2 regions of the Candidatus Pelagibacter sp. uisw_138 genome follow, and region 2 is predicted to be linked to the other one. Evidence: riboswitches for the same ligand, from Rfam matches in the RefSeq annotation. Region 2 holds a riboswitch; the other holds the start of a gene.

Region 1 (10,470 bases), 160 kb from region 2:
AGGTTTTTTTTGCACCAGTTATTAATGTGCCCTTCTTTTTTTGAAATGAAGATTTAACTGAAAAATTAATGTTATTTAGTTTTGCATCTTGTACAGAAGTAGGCTGCATAACTTTTGCGCCTAGCGATGCCATCTCTAACATTTCGTCGTAGGAAATTTTATGAATTTTTTTAGCTTTTGAATGATTTCTTGGATCTGTAGTATAAACGCCATCTACATCAGTGTAGATATTACACGCATTAGTATTAAAAAATTTTGCCAGCATTATTGCCGATGCATCAGTTCCACCTCTTCCTAGTGTTGTGATCCTGTTTTCAAAATTAATGCCTTGAAAACCAGTGATGATAGGTATTCCACCTGATTTCATGAAACTAAGTATTTTTCCTTTATTGATTTTGCTAATTCTTGAAGAGCCATAAGGTCCCTCTGTAATAATTGGCAGCTGCCATGACATCCATGATCTAGCTTTAAAACCAAGGTGTTTTAATCTTCCAGCAATTAACGCACAAGTTGCTTGCTCTCCTGTTGCTAATAAAACATCATATTCTGCTGCATCAAAGCTATTACTTAATTCTTTTGTTTTTTTTATTAATTCGTTAGTTGTACCACTCATCGCAGATGAAACTACAATAACTCCCATTTTCTTCTTTTTATAAGAAGAAATAATTTTTGCTACATTCTTTATTCTATCTATGCTTCCAACAGAAGTTCCACCAAACTTTAATACAACAGTTTTCATTGATAATTTTGTAATTTATAATTGATAAAATACATCTTAATTGTTATGTCCACAAGTCATCTATTATGAATTCAATAAATAAAAAAGAAATTGAGAAATTTTCCAAAATTGCTGAAGAATGGTGGGATCCTAATGGTAAATTCAAACCATTACATAATTTTAATCCAATAAGAATTAGATATATAAAAGAAAATATTATCAAAGATTTTAAGATTAGATCGTCTGATAAGCCCTTAAAAAATATTAAATTACTAGATATTGGTTGTGGTGGTGGATTATTATCTGAGCCAATGTGCAGACTAGGAGCAAATGTTGTTGGTATTGATGCATCAAATAAAAATATTGAGGTTGCAAAATTTCATGCAAAAAAAAATAACCTTAAGATTGATTATAAAGTTGCATCTCCAGAGATGTTAAAAAATAAAACAAGATTTGATGTAATTTTAAACATGGAAATCGTTGAGCATGTTAATGATATAGACTTTTTCATTAAAGAAAGTTCAAAATTATTAAAAAAAAATGGAATAATGTTTATTGCAACCCTTAACAAAACATTAAAATCTTATGTATTCGCAATAGTAGGTGCTGAATATATTTTAAAATGGTTGCCAATTGGAACACATGATTGGGAAAAATTTGTTAAACCTAGTGAGCTAATACGCATAAGTAAAAAAAACAATCTATCTCTTAAAAAATTAGATGGAATGAATTTTAATATACTAGATAATAGCTGGAAGGTAACAGGTGATACTTCTGTTAATTATATTACAAAATTTATAAAAAATTAATTCGTAGTATCTTTTATCCAAGGTAGTATTTCTGTTTTTATACCCTCTTCATTTAACTCGGTAAGATCTTCTTTTGTTGCGGTGCCATAAATACCTTTGGCTCTTTTTTTATTCTTATAATGTAGAGACCTTGCCTCATAGGCAAAATTTTCTCCAACATATTCAAAATTTTTTTTTATAAATTCTTGATATTTAGAAATTGTTTTTTTTATTTCTCTATATTTTTCACTAGATAAATTGATGTCTCTCAAATTGTTTTTTGACGTGCTTACACTAGGAGACATCAAAGCTTTCCCAACATTTAAGGAATTACAAAAGTGACAATTTAAGAATTTTTTCTTTTTAAGTTTTTCATATTCTTTAGAGGATGAAAACCAACTATCAAAAGTAGTTTCACAATCTTTGCATATGAGCTTGTATTTGATCATTAGTTACATTTAATAATTAATAAAGTTAATTCAATATCAAATTAGCTTCTATAATCAGTGTTAATCTCAATATATTTTTTTGTTAAATCCATTGTGTAGACAGTAAAGTTTTTTGAGCCCATATTTAGGTTTACTGAAATATCTATTGATTTGTCTTTCATATAATTGGCTACTTCCTTTTCTTTGTAATTTTTAAAAATTTTTCCTTTTTCTATAATTTTTATACCACCAAAGCTTATTGATAATTTTTTTAAATCTATTTTCACTCCAGATTTACCTATGGCCATTACTATTCTACCCCAATTTGGGTCTTCTCCTGCAATGGCTGTTTTAACAAGATTTGAATTCGCAATAGAAAAAGCTATTACTCTTGCTTCTTTCTCATTTTTTGACTTAGCTATATTGATTGTAATAAATTTAGTAGCTCCCTCACCATCCTTAACTACTCTTTTTGATAAGTTTAATAGTACCGAATGCAAAGCTTTATCAAAACTAAATATATTTTTATCATTAATATTATTAATGATTGGATTTTTTACTTTTCCTGTTGAAAAAATAGAAACCATATCATTTGTACTAGTGTCGCCATCGCAAGTAATTGCATTGAAGGTTGTATTGATATTTTTTTTTAATAGTTTGCTTAAAATATCGTTTGAAAGATCTGCATCTGTGAAAACATAACCTAATGTTGTTGCCATGTTTGGAAAAATCATTCCTGACCCTTTAGCAATTCCATAAATATTAACATTTTTATTTCCTATTTGGCATTCCTCCATGGCAATTTTTGGCTGGAGGTCAGTTGTCATTATACCTAATGCAGCTTTCATCCAGATAAATTTATTTTGCGTATATTTAATTTTTTTGATTAGCTCTGGAATATTTCTTTTAATTTTTTCAGTTGGGTATTTTTCTCCTATTGTCCCCGTGCATCCAAAAAGAACTTCATTTGATGATATCTTTTTTGGAGAGTCCTCATCTTCAGTTTGTTTTTTTGTTAACTGTAATGCTGCTTCTTCTGCTATCTCTTTTAAACCCTTGTACCCATCTAGTCCCGTAAATGCGTTGGCATTTCGAGTGTTAACAATTAGAGAGCTTATTTTTTTACTTTTTATATTTAAATTCCATTTAATATTCTCTGAAACTATTTTTGATTGTGTATAAACAGAGGCATAGTTTGCTCCATCTCTAAAATAAAACATAACTAAGTCATCTCTAGGTTTATTGTATAAATTTGCACAAATAGTGGATATTGAAACTCCATCTAAATGTTCTAAATCTTGAAAGTCACTATTTTTTGACTTTAAATTTAGAGAGTTTATAAAGTTTTTAACGTTTATTGGCATGTATTTAAAATATTTATTTAATACTTATATTAAAAGTTATAATTAATTATATACCAGAAAATTAGATGCTTAATCCCTTAAATTTTATCACAAAGTTCATTAAATCTAGTAATCAAAAAGAGCTCGATAGAATTAACAAAATAGTTGTAAAAGTTAACTCCTTCGAGGCTACTGTTAAAAACCTTCATGATAAAGACTTTCCTAAAAAAACTATAGAATTGAAAGATAGACTCAATAAGGGTGAAAATCTAGACGCCCTATTACCTGAGGCTTTTGCACTTGTAAGAGAGGCTTCTAAGAGAACAAGAAATGAAAGGCATCATGATGTTCAAATACTTGGGGGCGTTGTTCTTCACGAAGGAAAAATTGCTGAAATGAGAACTGGTGAAGGTAAAACTTTAACAATAAGTCTTGCGGCCTATTTAAATGCTTTGTCTGAAAAAGGCATTCATATAGTTACTGTAAATGACTATCTTGCAAAAAGAGATTCACAGGAAATGGGGGAGATATATAAATTTTTAGGATTAAGTTTTGGTTTTATAAACAATGACCAAGATGATCTTGAAAGAAAAAGAAATTATAATTTTGATATTACATATGCAACTAATAGTGAACTAGGGTTTGATTATCTTAGAGATAATATGAAATTTTCAAAGGAACAAATGGTTCAAAGAGGGCACATTTATACTATTGTTGATGAAATAGACTCTTGTTTAATTGATGAAGCCAGAACTCCACTTGTAATTTCAGGAGCCGCTGAAGACAAAACAGAACAATATCTTGCGATTGACAAACTTATAAAAAGACTACTACCAGAACATTATGAGATCGATGAAAAAGATAAAAATATATTACTTACTAATGAAGGAATAAATAAAGTAGAAAAAATATTCTCTGATGTGGGAATCCTAAAAAATAATAACTTTTATGACCCTGAAAACTTAAGTTTAGTTCATCATGTAAATCAATCTTTAAGAGCTCATCACCTATTTGAAAAAGGAAGGGATTATATTGTAAAAGATGGAGCATTAAAAATTATTGATGAACTTACAGGCAGAATATTAGAAGGAAGAAGATTTGGAGATGGCTTACATCAAGCGCTCGAAGCTAAAGAAAGAATAGATGTTCAAGCTGAAAATCAAACTCTAGCATCAATAACTTATCAAAATTATTTTAAACTCTATAATAAAATTTCTGGATGTACTGGGACTGCAGCGACTGAATCTCAGGAGTTTTATGAAATATACAGCTTAATTGTAGTCATCATTCCTACTAATAAAGAAATGATTAGAAAAGATTGGAATGATCAAATTTTCAGAACCGAAGAAGAAAAAAATAAAGCTATCATTGAAAAAGTTCTTGAATGCCATAATCAAAGTCAGCCAATATTAATTTTTACTTCTAGCATCAATAAATCAGAAATTTATTCAAAACTATTAAATGATGGAAAAATTAAACATGTAGTTTTAAATGCAAAAAATCATGAAAATGAGGCTGAAATCATTGCAAATGCTGGAAAAATGAATTCAGTTATAATCACAACAAGTATCTCAGGAAGAGGTGTTGATATTCAATTAGGTGGGAAAAAAGGAAGTCAACCTGATGATGAGCTTTTAACAAATAAAAACAAAATAAAATCACTTGGTGGGCTATTTGTTATTGGTACTGAAAGAATGGAATCCAGAAGAGTTGATAACCAAGCGAGAGGAAGAGCTGGCAGACAGGGTGACGAAGGAAGTTCAATTTTTTATGTTAGTTTAGAAGATGATCTAATGAGAATTTTTGGTTCCGAGTCTATGAATAATATTCTTCAAAAACTAGGTCTAAAAGATGGGGAAAGTATTGATCACCCCTGGATCAATAAAGCACTTGAGAGAGCACAACAGAAAGTTGAGGCCAGAAACTTTGATATAAGAAAAAATTTATTAAAATTTGATGACGTTTTAAATGACCAAAGACATGTAATATTCTCTCAAAGAAATGGCGTAATGAATAGTGAAAAAGTTTTTGATTATTCGGATGAATTCCTATCTGAAATTATTAGTCATTTGATCACTTTAAAAACACAAAAACTATCAACAGCTAAAAATAATGAATTTAACAATCAACTAAAAACTTTACTAGGAAAAAGTGTTGATGATAATGAATTCAAAAGTGTCACTGAATTAAGAGATGAAAAGTTCAAAAATAAAATTAATTCTAAATTTTTAGAAGCAAGAAGTGAAAGAATTAAAATGTTGGATGAAGAAAAAGCAAAAGAAATTGAAAAAAGAATTTTTCTTCAGTGCATAGATTTAAATTGGAAGTCACATATTCAATATCTCGAACAACTGAGACAAGTTATTGGCTTAAGATCTTATGGTCAAAGAGATCCATTAGTTGAGTATAAAAAAGAAGCTTTTTTTCTTTTTGAAAACCTATTGAATAAATTAAAAATGGATTTTGTTACGATTTTAATCAATTTAAAAATGGTTCAAGAACCTACTCTAGAAAAAGAGTCTCCTGAAACAACCAAAATTGATCCAAAATATATTGGGAAAAAAATAAGTAGAAATGAACCCTGTCCATGTGGCTCTGGGAAAAAATATAAAAAATGCTGTGGTGCTTTATAAAGAAAATACTAAATAGCCCAATAAAACTATTAATCCAATTGCAGCTACTAAATTTAACTTAGAGAGAAAGAAATTTTTAACAAACATATTAACCTTGTTTTCTTTCATGCTAAGTGTGCTTAAATCATCTAATTGATTTACGAATCCTTTAGATCTTCCAATAGTCAAAAATTTATTTTTTCTATGATTAAAAATTTCTTCTCCACTCATATTAAAAAATTCACTCAAATTTTTTTCAATTGATTTTCTTACGTTATCTAATATTAGGTCTCTATCCCTATGAGCGCCACCAATTGGCTCTGGAATAATTTCATCAATTACTTTTAGTTCTAAGAGGTCTTTTGAAGATAATTTCATGGCTTTTGCTGCCTCTAAAGTTCTTTTGGGGTCTCTCCATAAAATAGTGGCACAGCCCTCTGGAGATATTACTGAGTAAATTGCATTTTCTAACATAATTACTTTGTTAGACGAAGCAAGTGCTATTGCACCTCCTGATCCACCTTCTCCAATAACAATTGCAAGAGTTGGGACATTTAACGACATGCAGCACTCAATTGATTTAGCAATTGCCTCTGCTTGGCCTCTCTCTTCTGCGCCTACGCCAGGATATGCTCCGGGTGTATCTATAAAAGAAATTATTGGAATATTAAATTTGTTGGCTAATTTCATTAATCTAATTGTTTTTCTATAACCCTCAGGCCTCATCATTCCAAAATTTCTTTCAATTCTACTTTCAAGGCTATCTCCTTTTTCTTGGCCAATAACTAAAACCGATTTCTCATTAAATTTTGCAAATCCTGCTAATACTGACTTATCTTCTCCATAAAATCTGTCTCCTGACAATGGAATAAAATCCTTAAATAAATTATCTATAAAAAATTTTGCTTTAGGCCTATCTTCATGCCTTGCAACTAGGGTGGTTTGCCAAGGATCTAAGTTGGAATAAATTTCTTGCAGCTTATTATCTATTTCTTTTTGAGACTCAGAAATTTTTTTTGTGTCTACTTCCGAAAGACCGTCTTGATTATAAGGGTCTTTAAGTTTGTCTATTTCTATCTCTAAATTTTTAATATCTGTTTCAAAATTTAAATAATTTTTCATATAATTTTTTAATTATTAATTAATTATGAAAAAAGGCAATAAAATGTTTTAAATAAATTATATTTGACATAATTCTATTAAGAGATATTCTTAATAAATATCGGGAGAGACTATTAAAATAATAGCGCCGAAGGAGCAACCACCCCGGAAACTCTCAGGCAAAAGGACCGATAATAAACATAACACTCTGGAAAGAGATTTATCTCGCCGATGGAGCAAAACTCTCAGGCAAAAATACAGATGGGGTAAAATGGGTGCTATGAAAGAACAATATACAAAAATACACAATCTGTCAGTTTCTAATAAATTACTTAACTTCGTTAATGAAGAGTTACTTAAAGACACGAATATTTCTTCAGAAAAATTCTGGGTAGGCTTTGATAGGATGGTTCATGAATTAGCTCCAAAAAATAAAGACCTATTAAAAATAAGAGAAGATTTACAAAAAAAAATAGACGATTGGCACATTGCAAATAAGGGCAATGAAATAAACCTAGGGGAATATAAAAAATTTTTAAAAGAAATTGATTATTTAAAAGAAGTAGGTCCTGATTTTAAAATCAAAACAAATAATGTTGATGAAGAAATAACTAGTATTGCTGGACCACAATTAGTAGTTCCAATCATGAATGAAAGATATGCACTGAATGCTGCTAATGCTAGATGGATGAGTTTATATGACAGTTTGTATGGCACAGATATAATTGAGCAATCTGAAGATAGTACTTCTCAAAGATATGATCCTTTAAGAGGGGAAATGGTTATAAAATATGGAAGAGACTTTTTAAAAAAATATTTTTCTCTAGAAGATTTTGAATGGCATAATATTACAGGGTTTAAAATTAATAATGGTTCTTTAACAGTATTAAAAGATAGTGCTGAAACATCTTTAAAAAATAAAGATAAATTTATTGGTCATAGAGGAGAGGCCAATGATCCTTCAGCAATAATTTTAAAAAATAATAATCTTCATATAGAAATAATTATAGATCCAAATGCTTTTAGCGCTCAACAAGATCCTGCTAAAATTAGCGATATTATTGTTGAAGCTGCAGTTTCAACTATTTGTGATAATGAAGATAGTGTTGCTGCAGTTGATGCTGATGACAAAGTTATTTGTTATCGTAATTGGCTTGGACTTATGAAAGGTGATTTGAAATCAACTTTTGAAAAAAATGGAAAGACTTATGAGCGTAAATTAAATCCTGACAGAAGTTATATTTCTAAAGATGGAAAAGGATTAAAACTACATGGAAGAAGTTTGTTATTGGTAAGAAATGTTGGACACCTTATGACTAACTCAGCAATCACTTTAAAAGATGGCTCTGAAATACCAGAAGGTATTATGGATGCCTTTATAACTTCAGCAGCTTGCCTTCATGATATTAAAAAAAAGGGTAATTCTAGAAGTGGTTCCATTTATATTGTTAAACCAAAAATGCATGGTCCTGATGAAACTACATTTACAGATTTAATTTTTACTAAAGTTGAAGAAGTTTTAGGATTGGAAAAATACACATGTAAAATTGGAATTATGGATGAAGAGAGAAGAACCTCTTCTAATTTAAAAGAGTGTATTAGAACACTTCAAAATAGAGTATTTTTTATTAACACTGGTTTTTTAGATCGTACTGGTGATGAAATGCATACTTCAATGGAAGCTGGTCCTATGATTAAAAAAGGAGATATGAAATCTTCTAAATGGATTGGAGCATATGAAAATAATAACGTAGACATAGGTCTTCAATGTGGTCTTTCTGGTAAGGCTCAAATTGGTAAAGGGATGTGGGCTATGCCTGACAAAATGAAAGAGATGATGGAACAAAAAACTGGTCATCTAAATGCTGGTGCAAATTGTGCTTGGGTTCCCTCGCCTACAGCGGCAGCTCTTCACGCCCTTCATTATCATGAAATAAATATTTTTGAGAAACAAAAAGAAATTCAAAAAAGAGAATCTGCAAAACTGGATGACCTGTTAACAATTCCTGTGGCAGATAGGCCAAACTGGTCAATGGAAGAAATTAACTCTGAAATTTCCAATTCTGCACAAACTCTTTTAGGGTATGTCGTAAGATGGATAGATCATGGAGTTGGCTGTTCAAAAGTACCTGACATTAATAATGTTGGTTTGATGGAGGATAGAGCCACTTTAAGAATTTCTTCTCAACATATAGCTAATTGGATACATCACGATATTTGTACAAAATCACAAGTTATGGAACTGATGAAAAAAATGGCAAAAATTGTTGATGATCAAAATAAAAATGATAGTGCATATACTCGCTCTGGAAGAGGAAGCTACGAAATGATGTCTGAAAATTTTGAACAATCAATTGCTTTTAAGACAGCTTGTGATTTAATCTTTAAAGGTAAAGAGCAACCTTCTGGTTACACAGAACCGTTATTACATCTAAATCGATTATTAAAGAAATCTAATCAGAATTAGTTTTAATTCCAGTTCTGTTTTTAAAAGCTGAATATAAAGTTCCATCATCGAGACTTTCTATTTCGCCACCAACAGGTAGTCCTTGAGCAAGTTTTGTAACCTTAGTAGAAGTTTTTTTTAAACTATCCTCTATATAATAAGCTGTAGTTTGACCTTCTACTGTTGCGCTTGTTGCAAGTATAACTTCTTCAATATTTTCTCTTAAAACTCTTTCTACTAATGAATTAATCAAAAGATCTTCTTTTCTCTGACCAGCAGAAGAAATAGTTCCACCAAGAATATGAAAGTAGCCCTTATAAATATTTGAATTTTCAATTGACCACTGATCTGCAATGTCTTCAACTACACAAATTTTATTATATTTTTCTTTTGAATTTTCACAGTTATCACAACCTAAGGAATTAGATTTTAAAGTACCACAAGATTGGCATCTAATGACATTTTTATAAACTTGCGCTAGAGTGTTTGCCATTGGTTTTACAAGTTCATCCCTATTATTAATAAGTTTTAATACAATTCTTTTTGCAGATTTAGGACCTAAGCCAGGGAGTTTAGAAATTAATTTGATTAATTCTTCTATCTCATTAATATTTTGCATATTTTTAAAGTGGCCATTTAAAACCGGGAATACCAAATCCACTTGTAGACTTAGAAATTTCCTCAGATGTCTTGGATTTTAATTCTGATTTTGCGTTGTTATGGGCAGCCACTATCAAATCTTCGATTATAATCTTATTTTCCTTTAATATTTCGTCTGAAAGATCAATTTTGATCATTTCATTTTCACCATTTAAAGTAACCTTTACAGAATTTGAACCTGAGGTTCCTTCTACTTGAATATTTTTTATTTTTTCTTGGCTCTCTTTCATTTTAGCCTCTAATTCTTTTGCTTTATCTAAAATTTTTGTAAAATCAGTCATTCTTTAATCTTCTTTTCTAGGTTTAACGTCAATAAGTTCTGCGTCAGGGAAACTTTTTAAAATATCTTTATAAATTGAAGAATTTTTTACACT
Region 2 (10,470 bases):
ATTTGGCATACCGTGTTGAAAATATTTATGAAACGTGTGAGAGGCTTAAAGATATGGGTTATACAATTAATAGGCCTCCTAGAGATGGCCATATGGCGTTTGTAAGATCTCCTGACAATATTTCTATAGAAATCTTACAAGAAGGAAATTTAGAAATTAAAGAACCGTGGGCATCAATGAAAAATGACGGTATTTGGTAAAAATGAATAATAAAATTATTGATTTTATTAAAAAAAAAAATAAATCTAAAATTATAAGTCTTACTGCTTACTCTAAAAATATTGCAGCGATTATAGATAAGCACTGTGATCTTGTCTTGGTAGGCGACTCCCTTGGTTCTGTACTTTATAATTTTTCTTCTACAAAAAAAGTGACATTAGATATGATGATTGAACATTCTAAAAGTGTTAGAATGGGTGTTAAAAAAAGCTTAATGGTAGTAGATATGCCTCATAATACTTACCGAAACCCAAAAGAAGCCTTAAGTAATGCAAAAAAAATAATTTCTAAAACAAAGTGTGATGCTATCAAGCTTGAAGGTGGTAAAAAAGTCGTTCAAATAATTAAATCTTTAATTAAGAATAAAATTCCAGTAATGGGACATCTTGGTGTTCTTCCACAATCTGCAACAAATTTTAAATTTAAAGGAAAAGAAATAGCAGAAAGAAAAATTATTTTAAGAGACTCTAAGCTTTTAGAAGAAGCTGGTGTATTTTCAATTGTTTTAGAATGTGTTGAAAGCTCATTGGCAAAAGAAATTACAAAAACTATTAAAGTTCCTACAATTGGTATTGGAGCATCAGTACACTGTGATGGACAAGTTTTAGTTACAGATGATCTTATAGGACTAAATAAAATGAAAGCTAGATTTGTTAAACGATATTCAAATATTGAAAAACAAATAAATGATGCTGCACTAAAGTTTAAGAAAGATGTAGTTACAAGTAAGTTTCCTACCAAGAAACATTCATACTAAATTAAAAGTATTGTTTAAATGTTTCGTTAATTGATAAAACACCATAATCATTTAATCCACCAATTATTAATTGTAATGCCACAATTAAAATAAATCCTAAGCCTATGTAGGCTATCCATAAGTGTTTTTGAATATAATTTGCTAAATAAGTAGCTAATGCCCCAGTTAATACTACAGACAAAATAAGACCAAATATCATGAAGCCAAAATAACCTTTTGCAGCACCAACCACTCCAATAACATTATCAAAGCTTATCGTAATATCTGCAAATAAAACTTTATAAATACTTTTTACAAATGAAGGTTCTGTTGATTTTTTTACTGGTGATTTAATCTTATTCTTCATTTCAACTAAATCTTTCCTTAAATCATTAACAATCCAAATTAGAAGTAGCCCACCTAAAATTTTAATATAATAAAATTCAAATAGATAAGTAGCAAAAAGAGCAAAAATAATTTTAAAAATTAAAGCTCCAGCAACACCCCAGAGAATTATTTGCTTTCTATTTTTTGGTACAAAGTTAGCGGCAATTAAACCGATAATAATAGCGTTATCAGCAGCTAAGATGATATCTATAAAGATGATTTGGGTTAAAATTATGAATTCTTCAATCAAGATTTTTTTATAATATTAAATAAATATTATAATTCAAGAAAAAGTATTTAATGAATAAAAAAAAGCGACCACATTAATGATCGCCTTCGATAGTATTAGTCTAAATTATTTTTGAGACCAAGTTGGCAACGGGTATTGCAATTTACATGCAGCTAGCTTCAATTGGATTTTAAATATTGAGCATAAATTTAATATTTAGATTTTTTAGTTCCTTCAATTATTTCTTTTAGTTCATCAAATTCTTCACAGTTGCAGGTTTTTAAAACTTCTAATCTTTCTTTAGCCATATCCATTCTATTAGTAGCCACGTAAAGCTCACCAAGGTACTCATTTATTCCATTATGATCGGGCTCAATTTGTAGGCCTTGTAAGTAAAATTCTTCACCCCCTTCATAATCTCCAAGTTTTCTGGTAGTAAAACCTAAATAATTTAAAGTATCTGCCTGTAGCGGTTTTTGCTCATTAGATTTTAAAAGAAGTTTTTGTGCTTTCGCATATCTTTTTTGAGCCTTTTCAGTTTTGCCTTTTTTTTCATATTTTTTTGCAGCTTTAATCAAATTTTTTGCTTTTGTGTAGTCTGATAATTTAGGAGCAGAATCTCTTTCATCGCCACCGCTATTTCCAGAAGAACTGCTATCACTACTCCCTGCAGAAAATGAATTATTAGTAAGTGCTATAATTATTAGTAAAGTATATATATATTTTTTCATTTTTTAATTAAATTTATTCATTTTATTTAAAGGTTTTAATATTAACCCATTATTAACTAAATTATCTTTAATAGATTTTGCAGTTGCTAATGAACTTTCATTATCACCATGTATGCAAACTGAGTCAATTTCACAAGGTATTTGTTTACCACTGAGACAATTTATTGCCTGATTTTTAACCATATTTAATACATGTTTCTTTGCAATATCTGGATCAGTGATTAAAGCATTTGGCTTTTTTCTAGAGATTAAATTACCGTCATCTTCATAATTTCTATCTGCAAATATTTCACAAGCTATTCTCATACTATTTTTCTTCGCGGCAACTTCCATTTGTGAACCAGTTGGGACAAGGTAAATAATATCTTTATCAATTTCTTTAATAGCTACTGCTAACGTAGTGGCTAATTCTAAGTCTTCACAAGCCATATTATTAAGTGCTCCATGTGGTTTAATATGGGTTATGTTTTCATTATATTTTTGAGCAATTTTTTGTAATATTTCATATTGCCCAAAAATTAGTTTTTTTATTTCTAAAGAATTTAAATTCATTCTTTTTCTTCCAAAGTTTTCAGGATCATTAAAAGAAGGGTGGGCACCCATACTAACACCATTTTTTTTTGAAATTTGAATAACCATATCCATTGTTTGTTCATCTCCCGCATGGTAGCCACACGCAATGTTGGCAGAATTTACAATATTAAGTAATTCTGGATCATTCTTAATAGAATGAAACTTAGATTTTTCTCCTAAATCACAATTGATATTAATTTCCATACTCTTTAGTCTGGAGTATAACATGGCATGGTTAAAAATATATCAAATCTTGGTGATGCAGCTGTATATTGTGATTTTGGCTCAGAAGTTAATGAAGCAATAAATGCAAGTGTCATAGATTATTTTCACCATATATCAAAATTAATAAAAGATAAAAAGATTGAAGGAATAACTAATTTAACACCTTCTTATAATAAATTAATCATTAGTTTTGATTTAACTATAACCAACTATAAAAAAATCAAAAATTTTATAGAAGGTTTAACTATTAATAGAGATATTAAAAATAATAATCAAAAAATTAAGATCCCAGTTTGTTGTGATGATGAGTATGGATTAGATTTTTTAAGGCTAATTGAAAAATTGAATATAGATAAAGATAAAATATTAGAACTGTATTTTGGCAAAGAATATTTTTGTTATATGACAGGTTTTATCGCTGGAATGCCTTTTTTAGGAGATCTTAATGAAAATATTAGATGCGATAGATTGGAAACACCAAGATTAAAGATGCCTAAAGGATCGGTAGGAATAACAGAACAATTTGCAAATATTTATACTTTTGAAAGTCCTGGTGGTTGGAATATTATTGGTAACACACCAAAGAAAATTTTTGATGATAAAAATTTAGCTCAACCAGCTCTAGTTAATCCTGGCGATAAAGTAAGTTTTTATCAAATAACAAAAGAAGAATATTTAAATTGGAATGAATAAAACATATTTTGAAATTTTAAGAGCGGGGGTTAACACTACCATTCAAGATAAAGGTAGAAATCACTTATATCACGTTGGAATTGCAGTAAGTGGTGCAATTGACCAGAGAAATTACACATTATCAAATAGATTGGTTGATAATCAATTAAATGAGCCTGTAGTAGAGTTTGCATACCAAGGCCCTCTTTTAAAGTTAAAGAATGGAAAAATTAATTTTGCAATATCTGGAGATATTTTTTTTAAGATTATTAGAAAGAATTTAGAGGTTGAAGAAGGCGAGTGTTACAAAAGTTATTTTTTAGATGAAGAGGATCAAGTAGATATAATATCAACTAAAAATTCTACGTATGGATATTTAGCTGTTAATGGTGGCTTTGATCTAGAAAAAACCTGGGGTAGCTATTCTATAAATACCAAAGCAAATATTGGACCAAATGATGGAAAAAAATATTCGTTAAATGATAAAATTTTTATTAAAAAAATCGATATCAAAAACTCAATAAACAAAAAAATAAATTTTGATTATTCTACTGATAACATCATTAGAATTATTAAAGGTACAAATTTTGACTATTTTTCTAAGGACGCAATAGACAAATTTTTTAATGAAGATTTTTTAATCACGAACCTTGTTGATAGGATGGGAATAAGATTAAAAGGTCCTAAATTAGAAAACATAAAAAACACCAACATCAAATCAGAAGGTCTAGTTAGAGGAGTTATTCAGGTACCTGCTGATGGTAATCCAATAATAATGTTGTCTGATCATGGAACAGTTGGAGGATATCCAAAGATTGGTGTAGTTATTACTGCCGATCTTGATTTAGTTGGGCAATTAACCCCTGGAACAAAAATAAACTTTAAGGAAGTAAGTCTTGAAGAAGCTCAGAATATATTTAAAGCATACACAGAAGATACAAAAAGATATTTAAATGAATGTAATTAATAAAATTCCAGGTCCATTACTGATTTTTATGGGAGCTTTAAGTTTAAGTTTTGGTGGGCTTATTGTAAAAAAATTTGAAGGCTCTACAGAGTGGCAAATTCTTTTTTGGAGATCTTTATTTTTTACACTTACAGTTTTAGCGTTTCTAATAATTACCTATAAAAAGAAAACCTTAAGCTCTTTCTATAAATCTGGATTACCAGGTTTTTTTGGGGGCATTGTATTATCATTCGGATTTTGTGGTTATGTATATGCAATGTCAAATACATCAGTTGCTAATACTAATTTTATAATCTCATTACAGATTTTATTTCTTGCAATTTTTGGTTACTTATTTTTAAAAGAAAAAATTTCAACAATAACTCTAGTTTCAATAATATTAGCAATAACAGGAGTTACTTTAATGGTTGGCAATGATCTTAGACCAGGTAATCTTTCAGGAAACTTAGCTGCATTTACAATGCCTATCACATTTGCAGTCTTAATCATGATAGTAAGAAAATTTCCTACAGTAGACATGATACCTGCTCAATTTGTTGCTGGTGTAAGCTCATGTTTAATAGGGTTAAGTGTATGTATTTACTATTCACATAGTTTAATGGTTTCACCTAATGATATATTTTTAGGTTTCTTAGCAGGCTTTTTCCAAGTTGGTTTTGGTTTTATATTCATTACCATTGGTGCACGTAGCACACCTTCAGCAATGGTTGGAGTAATTATGTTATCCGAATCTGTTTTAGGGCCCTTTTGGGCTTTTTTATTTGCAGGTGAACGGGCATCATTATTTACATTAATTGGAGGTGCAATTATTCTATTTGCTGTTTTACTTCAGTTTTCATCGTTGCTTTTATCTAATAAAAAAGAAAAAATTATTAATTGACTCTGACATACATCTGGTAGATTATTGTTGTATACGGGAGAGACTACAGACTATCGTAGCGCCGAAGGAGCAACCACCCAGGAATCTCTCAGGCAAAAGGACCGTAACATATTAACTCTGGAAAGAGATTAAGTTCTCGCCGACGGAATAAAACTCTCAGGCACACATACAGATGGGTACAGTGAGTTAATATGGAAAATATAAAAACAGCACTTTACAATTTACACCAAAAGCATGGGGCTAAGTTTGTTCCATTTGCTGGTTATCAAATGCCAATTCAATATTCTAAAGGAATTATTGAGGAACATAAAAGTACAAGAGAAAATGCGGGTATTTTTGATGTATCACATATGGGTCAATTATTCATTAAAGGAGATGACACATTAGCAAAAAGTCTTGAAAGAATTTTTCCAGCTGAATTGAGTAACGCTAAATTAAATCAGTCAAAATATAGTTTTTTAATGAATGAAGAAGCAGGAATTTACGATGATTTGATTATCACTAAAGTTGAAGGCGGTTTTAACATTGTATTGAATGCTGCTTGTAAGAATACAGATTTTAAACTTTTATCTAAATTATTAGAAAATAAGTATGAAATGATTTTAAGTGAAGAATTATCTCTTATAGCAATACAGGGGCCAAAAGCAGTCCAAATATTAGAAAAAATAATCAATGGAGTATCAGATTTAAAATTTATGAATGGTGATACATTTAACTATCTTAAAGAAAATATTTATATCACAAGATCAGGCTATACAGGTGAAGATGGATTTGAAATATCTATAAAAAATGAAGATGCAGAAATGTTTGTGCAAAACCTCTTAGATGAAGGGGCCAGTTTAATTGGACTAGGTGCCAGAGATACCTTGAGATTAGAGGCGGGATTTTGTTTGTATGGTCATGACATGGATATTAATAAAAGCCCAGTAGAAGCTAATTTAAAATGGGCAATATCAAAGAATAGAATTCTTGAGGGTGGATTTATTGGATGTGAAAAGATTAAATCTCAAATTGAGAAAGGGGTAAGTAAGATCCGTGTAGGTATTAAGCCAGAAGGAAGAATTATAGCTAGAGAAAAAACATCAATATTTAGTGAAGATAATAAAAATATTGGGGAAATTACAAGTGGAACTTTCGGACCGAGTGTCCAAGCCCCAGTCGCCATGGGTTATGTAGAAAATTCATTTTCTAAAATTGATACTAAGGTTTTTTTAGAAGTGAGAGGAAAAAAATATCCGGCATTTATAAGTAATTTGCCATTTTATAAAAAAAGTTATGTGAAAGGAGTTAGCAAATGAGCGAAGTAAAATATTCAAAAGAACATGAGTGGATAAAATTAGATGGAGATACTGCTGTTATAGGAATCACACAACATGCAACCGAAATGCTAGGTGATATTGTTTTTGTAGAGCTACCAGAGATAGGGTCCTCTGTTGTTAAAGATGGTAATGCAGGAGTTGTAGAATCAACAAAAGCTGCAAGTGATATTTATACTCCTGTATCTGGAGAAATTATCGAAAACAATCAGGCAATTGTTGATGATCCTGCAAAGGTTAATAACGATCCAGAAAATGATGCATGGTTTTTTAAATTAAAAATTACTGATAAGTCTGAAATGGATTCATTAATGAATAAAGAAGAATACGAAAAATTTTCAAAAGAAAGTGGTAGTTAAATGTTAAAAAATGCTCAAAAAGATTTTATACAAAGACATATAGGTCCATCAGTTGATGAACAAAATGTTATGCTTAAAGAATTAGGCTATAAAAGTCTTGATGATTTAATAAAAGACACTGTACCAGAAAAAATCCTTCTTAAAGATGACTTAGATATTGGAGATCCAAACTCTGAATATAAAGCCCTTAGAAAACTAAAAGATATAGCTAAAAAAAATAAAGTTTACTCTAGCTTTATAGGAATGGGTTATTACGGAACTTATACACCATATGTAATACTTAGAAATATTTTAGAAAATCCAGGATGGTACACTTCTTATACTCCTTACCAGCCAGAAGTAGCACAAGGTAGATTGGAAATGTTATTAAATTTTCAACAAATGATAATTGACTTTACTGGAATGGATATTGCTAATGCCTCTCTTTTAGATGAAGGAACAGCAGCAGCAGAAGCTATGGGATTGAGTTATAGAATATCTAAGTCTGAATCTAAAAAAGTTTTTGTTTCAAAAAATTGTCACCCTCAAACTATCGATGTTATTAAAACAAGAGCTGAACCTTTAGGTTTAGAAATAATAGTTGGTGACGAAGATAAAGATATTAAAGAAGATATTATATGCGGTATTATTCAATACCCTGGCACCCTTGGAGATATAAAAGACCCAAGTGAGGCTATTAGTAAAATACATAAACATAATGGAAAAGCAGTTCTTGCATGTGATTTGTTAGCACTTGCTAAACTAAAAACACCTGCTGAGTTAGGTGCTGATATTGCAGTCGGTAGTTCACAACGTTTTGGAATTCCAATGGGTTATGGTGGTCCACACGCAGCATTTTTTGCTACAAAAGATGAGTATAAAAGATCAATGCCAGGTAGAATAGTAGGTGTCTCGGTAGATAAGCATGGAAAAAAAGCATACAGACTCGCACTTCAAACAAGAGAGCAGCATATAAGAAGAGATAAAGCCACGAGTAATATTTGTACTGCACAAGCATTATTAGCAATAGTCTCTGCAGCTTATGCTGTGTATCACGGTCCACAAGGTATTAAAAAAATCGCAGAAAGTGTCTCTCAACTGACTAAAAATTTTGCAGATAAACTAAAACAATCTGGTTATGAACTTTATTCAGATGATTTTTTTGATACGGTAACAATAAAAACTCTAGATAAAACAGAAAAGATATACAAAAATGCTTTAGATCAAGGAGTAAATATCAGAAAAGTAAATTCTGAAATGTTAGCCGTGTCTTTTGATGAAAGAAAAAATCTTTATAGAGCAAATCAATTATTAAAAATTTTTAATTGTTCAGAAACAATTAAAGAATCTATGAATGAAAGTTTGTCTAATATTCCTAAAAATTTATTAAGAACTTCAACTTATTTAGATCATCCAGTTTTTAATAGATACCATTCAGAAACAGAAATGCTACGTTATCTAAAAAAATTAGAAGACTCTGACATTGCCCTAAATAAATCCATGATTGCTTTAGGATCGTGCACTATGAAACTTAATGCAGTTTCAGAAATGATACCAGTTACCTGGAAAGAATTTTCACAGCCACATCCTTTTTCTCCAGTTGAACAAATGGATGGTTATAGGGAATTATTTACAGATTTAAAAAACTGGCTAAGGTCAATTACTGGATTTTCTGGAGTTTCATTACAACCAAATGCTGGAGCTCAAGGTGAGTTTGCTGGCTTAATGGTAATACGTAAATTTCATGAAAAAAATGGTGAAACAAATCGTAATGTTTGTTTAATACCAAGCTCTGCACATGGAACTAATCCAGCAAGTGCTCAAATGGTTGGTATGAAAGTAGTTGTTGTGAAATGTGATCAATATGGAAACGTGGACTATGAAGATTTAAAAAATAAAGCTGAAGAACATTCGGAAAATTTAGCTGCTCTTATGGTTACTTACCCATCAACACATGGTGTTTTTGAGGAAAAAATAACTGATATTTGTGAATTAATTCATAATCATGGTGGACAAGTTTATATGGATGGAGCAAACTTAAATGCGTTAGTTGGAATTGCAAAACCAGGTAATTTTGGACCAGATGTTTGTCATATAAATTTACATAAAACGTTTTGTATACCACACGGCGGTGGAGGACCTGGCATGGGACCAATAGCATGTAAAAAGCATTTAGAAATATTTTTACCAAAGCATTCTGTAATTAAAGATTGTGGCCCGGTCACAGGAATGGGAGCAGTATCTGCAGCACCTTGGGGCAGCTCAAGTATTTTATCAATTTCATGGATGTATATAAAGATGATGGGCTCTGAAGGTTTAAGAAAAGCATCACAAGTTGCAATACTAAATGCAAATTACATTGCACATAAATTAAAAGACTCTTTTCCAATTTTGTATAAGGGTAAAAGTGGCAATGTAGCTCATGAATGTATCATTGATATTAGAACAATAAAAAGTGAAACAGGGATTACAGAAGAAGATATTGCAAAGCGATTGATTGATTTTGGCTATCATGCTCCAACAATGTCCTGGCCTGTTGCTGGTACAATGATGATTGAGCCTACTGAAAGTGAAAGTTTGAGTGAAATTGATAAGTTTTGCTCTACTCTTATAAAGATAAAACAAGAGATAAATAAAATTCAGTCTGGCAAATATGATAAGACTGACAACCCATTGAAGAATGCGCCACATACTCACGTTGAATTAACATCCAATAAGTGGGATCATAAGTATGAAAGAGAAGAGGCCGCTTATCCTTCAGATTTTTTAAGAACAAATAAATATTGGCCTCCAGTTGGTAGAGTAGATAATGTTTATGGAGATAAAAACTTGTTTTGCACATGTCCATCTATGGAAGAGTACGAAGATACGGCAGCTTAGATATTTACCAAGATGAAAATTGCTGTAGTAGGTGCGGGTATATCAGGACTGAGTGCTGCTTATTACCTATCCAAAAAACATAAAGTAGATTTATTTGAAAAAGAAAATCATTTCGGTGGTCATGCAAATACAATAAAGGTCGCTTACAAACCTAATAAAGAAATTCTAATAGATATTGGATTTATGGTTTTTAATAAGCAAACATATCCAAATTTAATTAATTTTTTTTCAGAAAATAAAATAGAGATTGAAAAAAGCGATATGTCATTTTCTGTTACTGTAGAAAATAGTGACTTAGAATATTGTGGAAAAGGATT

What was found. Region 2 has a riboswitch for glycine ahead of gcvT (glycine cleavage system aminomethyltransferase GcvT). Riboswitches for the same ligand answer to the same signal wherever they lie in the genome.
Region 1: it holds a riboswitch for glycine, as region 2 does, so the genes downstream of both, AC5YGC_RS00570 (malate synthase G) here and gcvT (glycine cleavage system aminomethyltransferase GcvT) in region 2, are expected to answer to the same signal.

The regions. Positions count from the first base shown of each region.
Region 1 covers NZ_CM183453.2:105,670-116,139, reverse strand. Annotated here, with positions in the region: gene AC5YGC_RS00600 (aspartate kinase) at 1-739, opposite strand, end outside; gene ubiG (bifunctional 2-polyprenyl-6-hydroxyphenol methylase/3-demethylubiquinol 3-O-methyltransferase UbiG) at 805-1,527, shown strand; gene AC5YGC_RS00590 (DUF1178 family protein) at 1,524-1,955, opposite strand; gene argJ (bifunctional glutamate N-acetyltransferase/amino-acid acetyltransferase ArgJ) at 1,997-3,298, opposite strand; gene secA (preprotein translocase subunit SecA) at 3,364-5,910, shown strand; gene AC5YGC_RS00575 (acetyl-CoA carboxylase carboxyltransferase subunit alpha) at 5,905-7,011, opposite strand; glycine riboswitch at 7,103-7,191, shown strand; gene AC5YGC_RS00570 (malate synthase G) at 7,262-9,457, shown strand; gene recR (recombination mediator RecR) at 9,444-10,055, opposite strand; gene AC5YGC_RS00560 (YbaB/EbfC family nucleoid-associated protein) at 10,060-10,377, opposite strand; gene dnaX (DNA polymerase III subunit gamma/tau) at 10,381-10,470, opposite strand, start outside.
Region 2 covers NZ_CM183453.2:264,548-275,017, forward strand. Annotated here, with positions in the region: gene AC5YGC_RS01360 (VOC family protein) at 1-200, shown strand, start outside; gene panB (3-methyl-2-oxobutanoate hydroxymethyltransferase) at 203-976, shown strand; gene AC5YGC_RS01370 (YjbE family putative metal transport protein) at 978-1,592, opposite strand; gene AC5YGC_RS01375 (tetratricopeptide repeat protein) at 1,781-2,302, opposite strand; gene AC5YGC_RS01380 (5-oxoprolinase subunit PxpA) at 2,306-3,079, opposite strand; gene AC5YGC_RS01385 (carboxyltransferase domain-containing protein) at 3,107-3,793, shown strand; gene AC5YGC_RS01390 (5-oxoprolinase/urea amidolyase family protein) at 3,786-4,739, shown strand; gene AC5YGC_RS01395 (EamA family transporter) at 4,726-5,619, shown strand; glycine riboswitch at 5,644-5,733, shown strand; gene gcvT (glycine cleavage system aminomethyltransferase GcvT) at 5,811-6,917, shown strand; gene gcvH (glycine cleavage system protein GcvH) at 6,914-7,294, shown strand; gene gcvP (aminomethyl-transferring glycine dehydrogenase) at 7,295-10,153, shown strand; gene AC5YGC_RS01415 (FAD-dependent oxidoreductase) at 10,166-10,470, shown strand, end outside.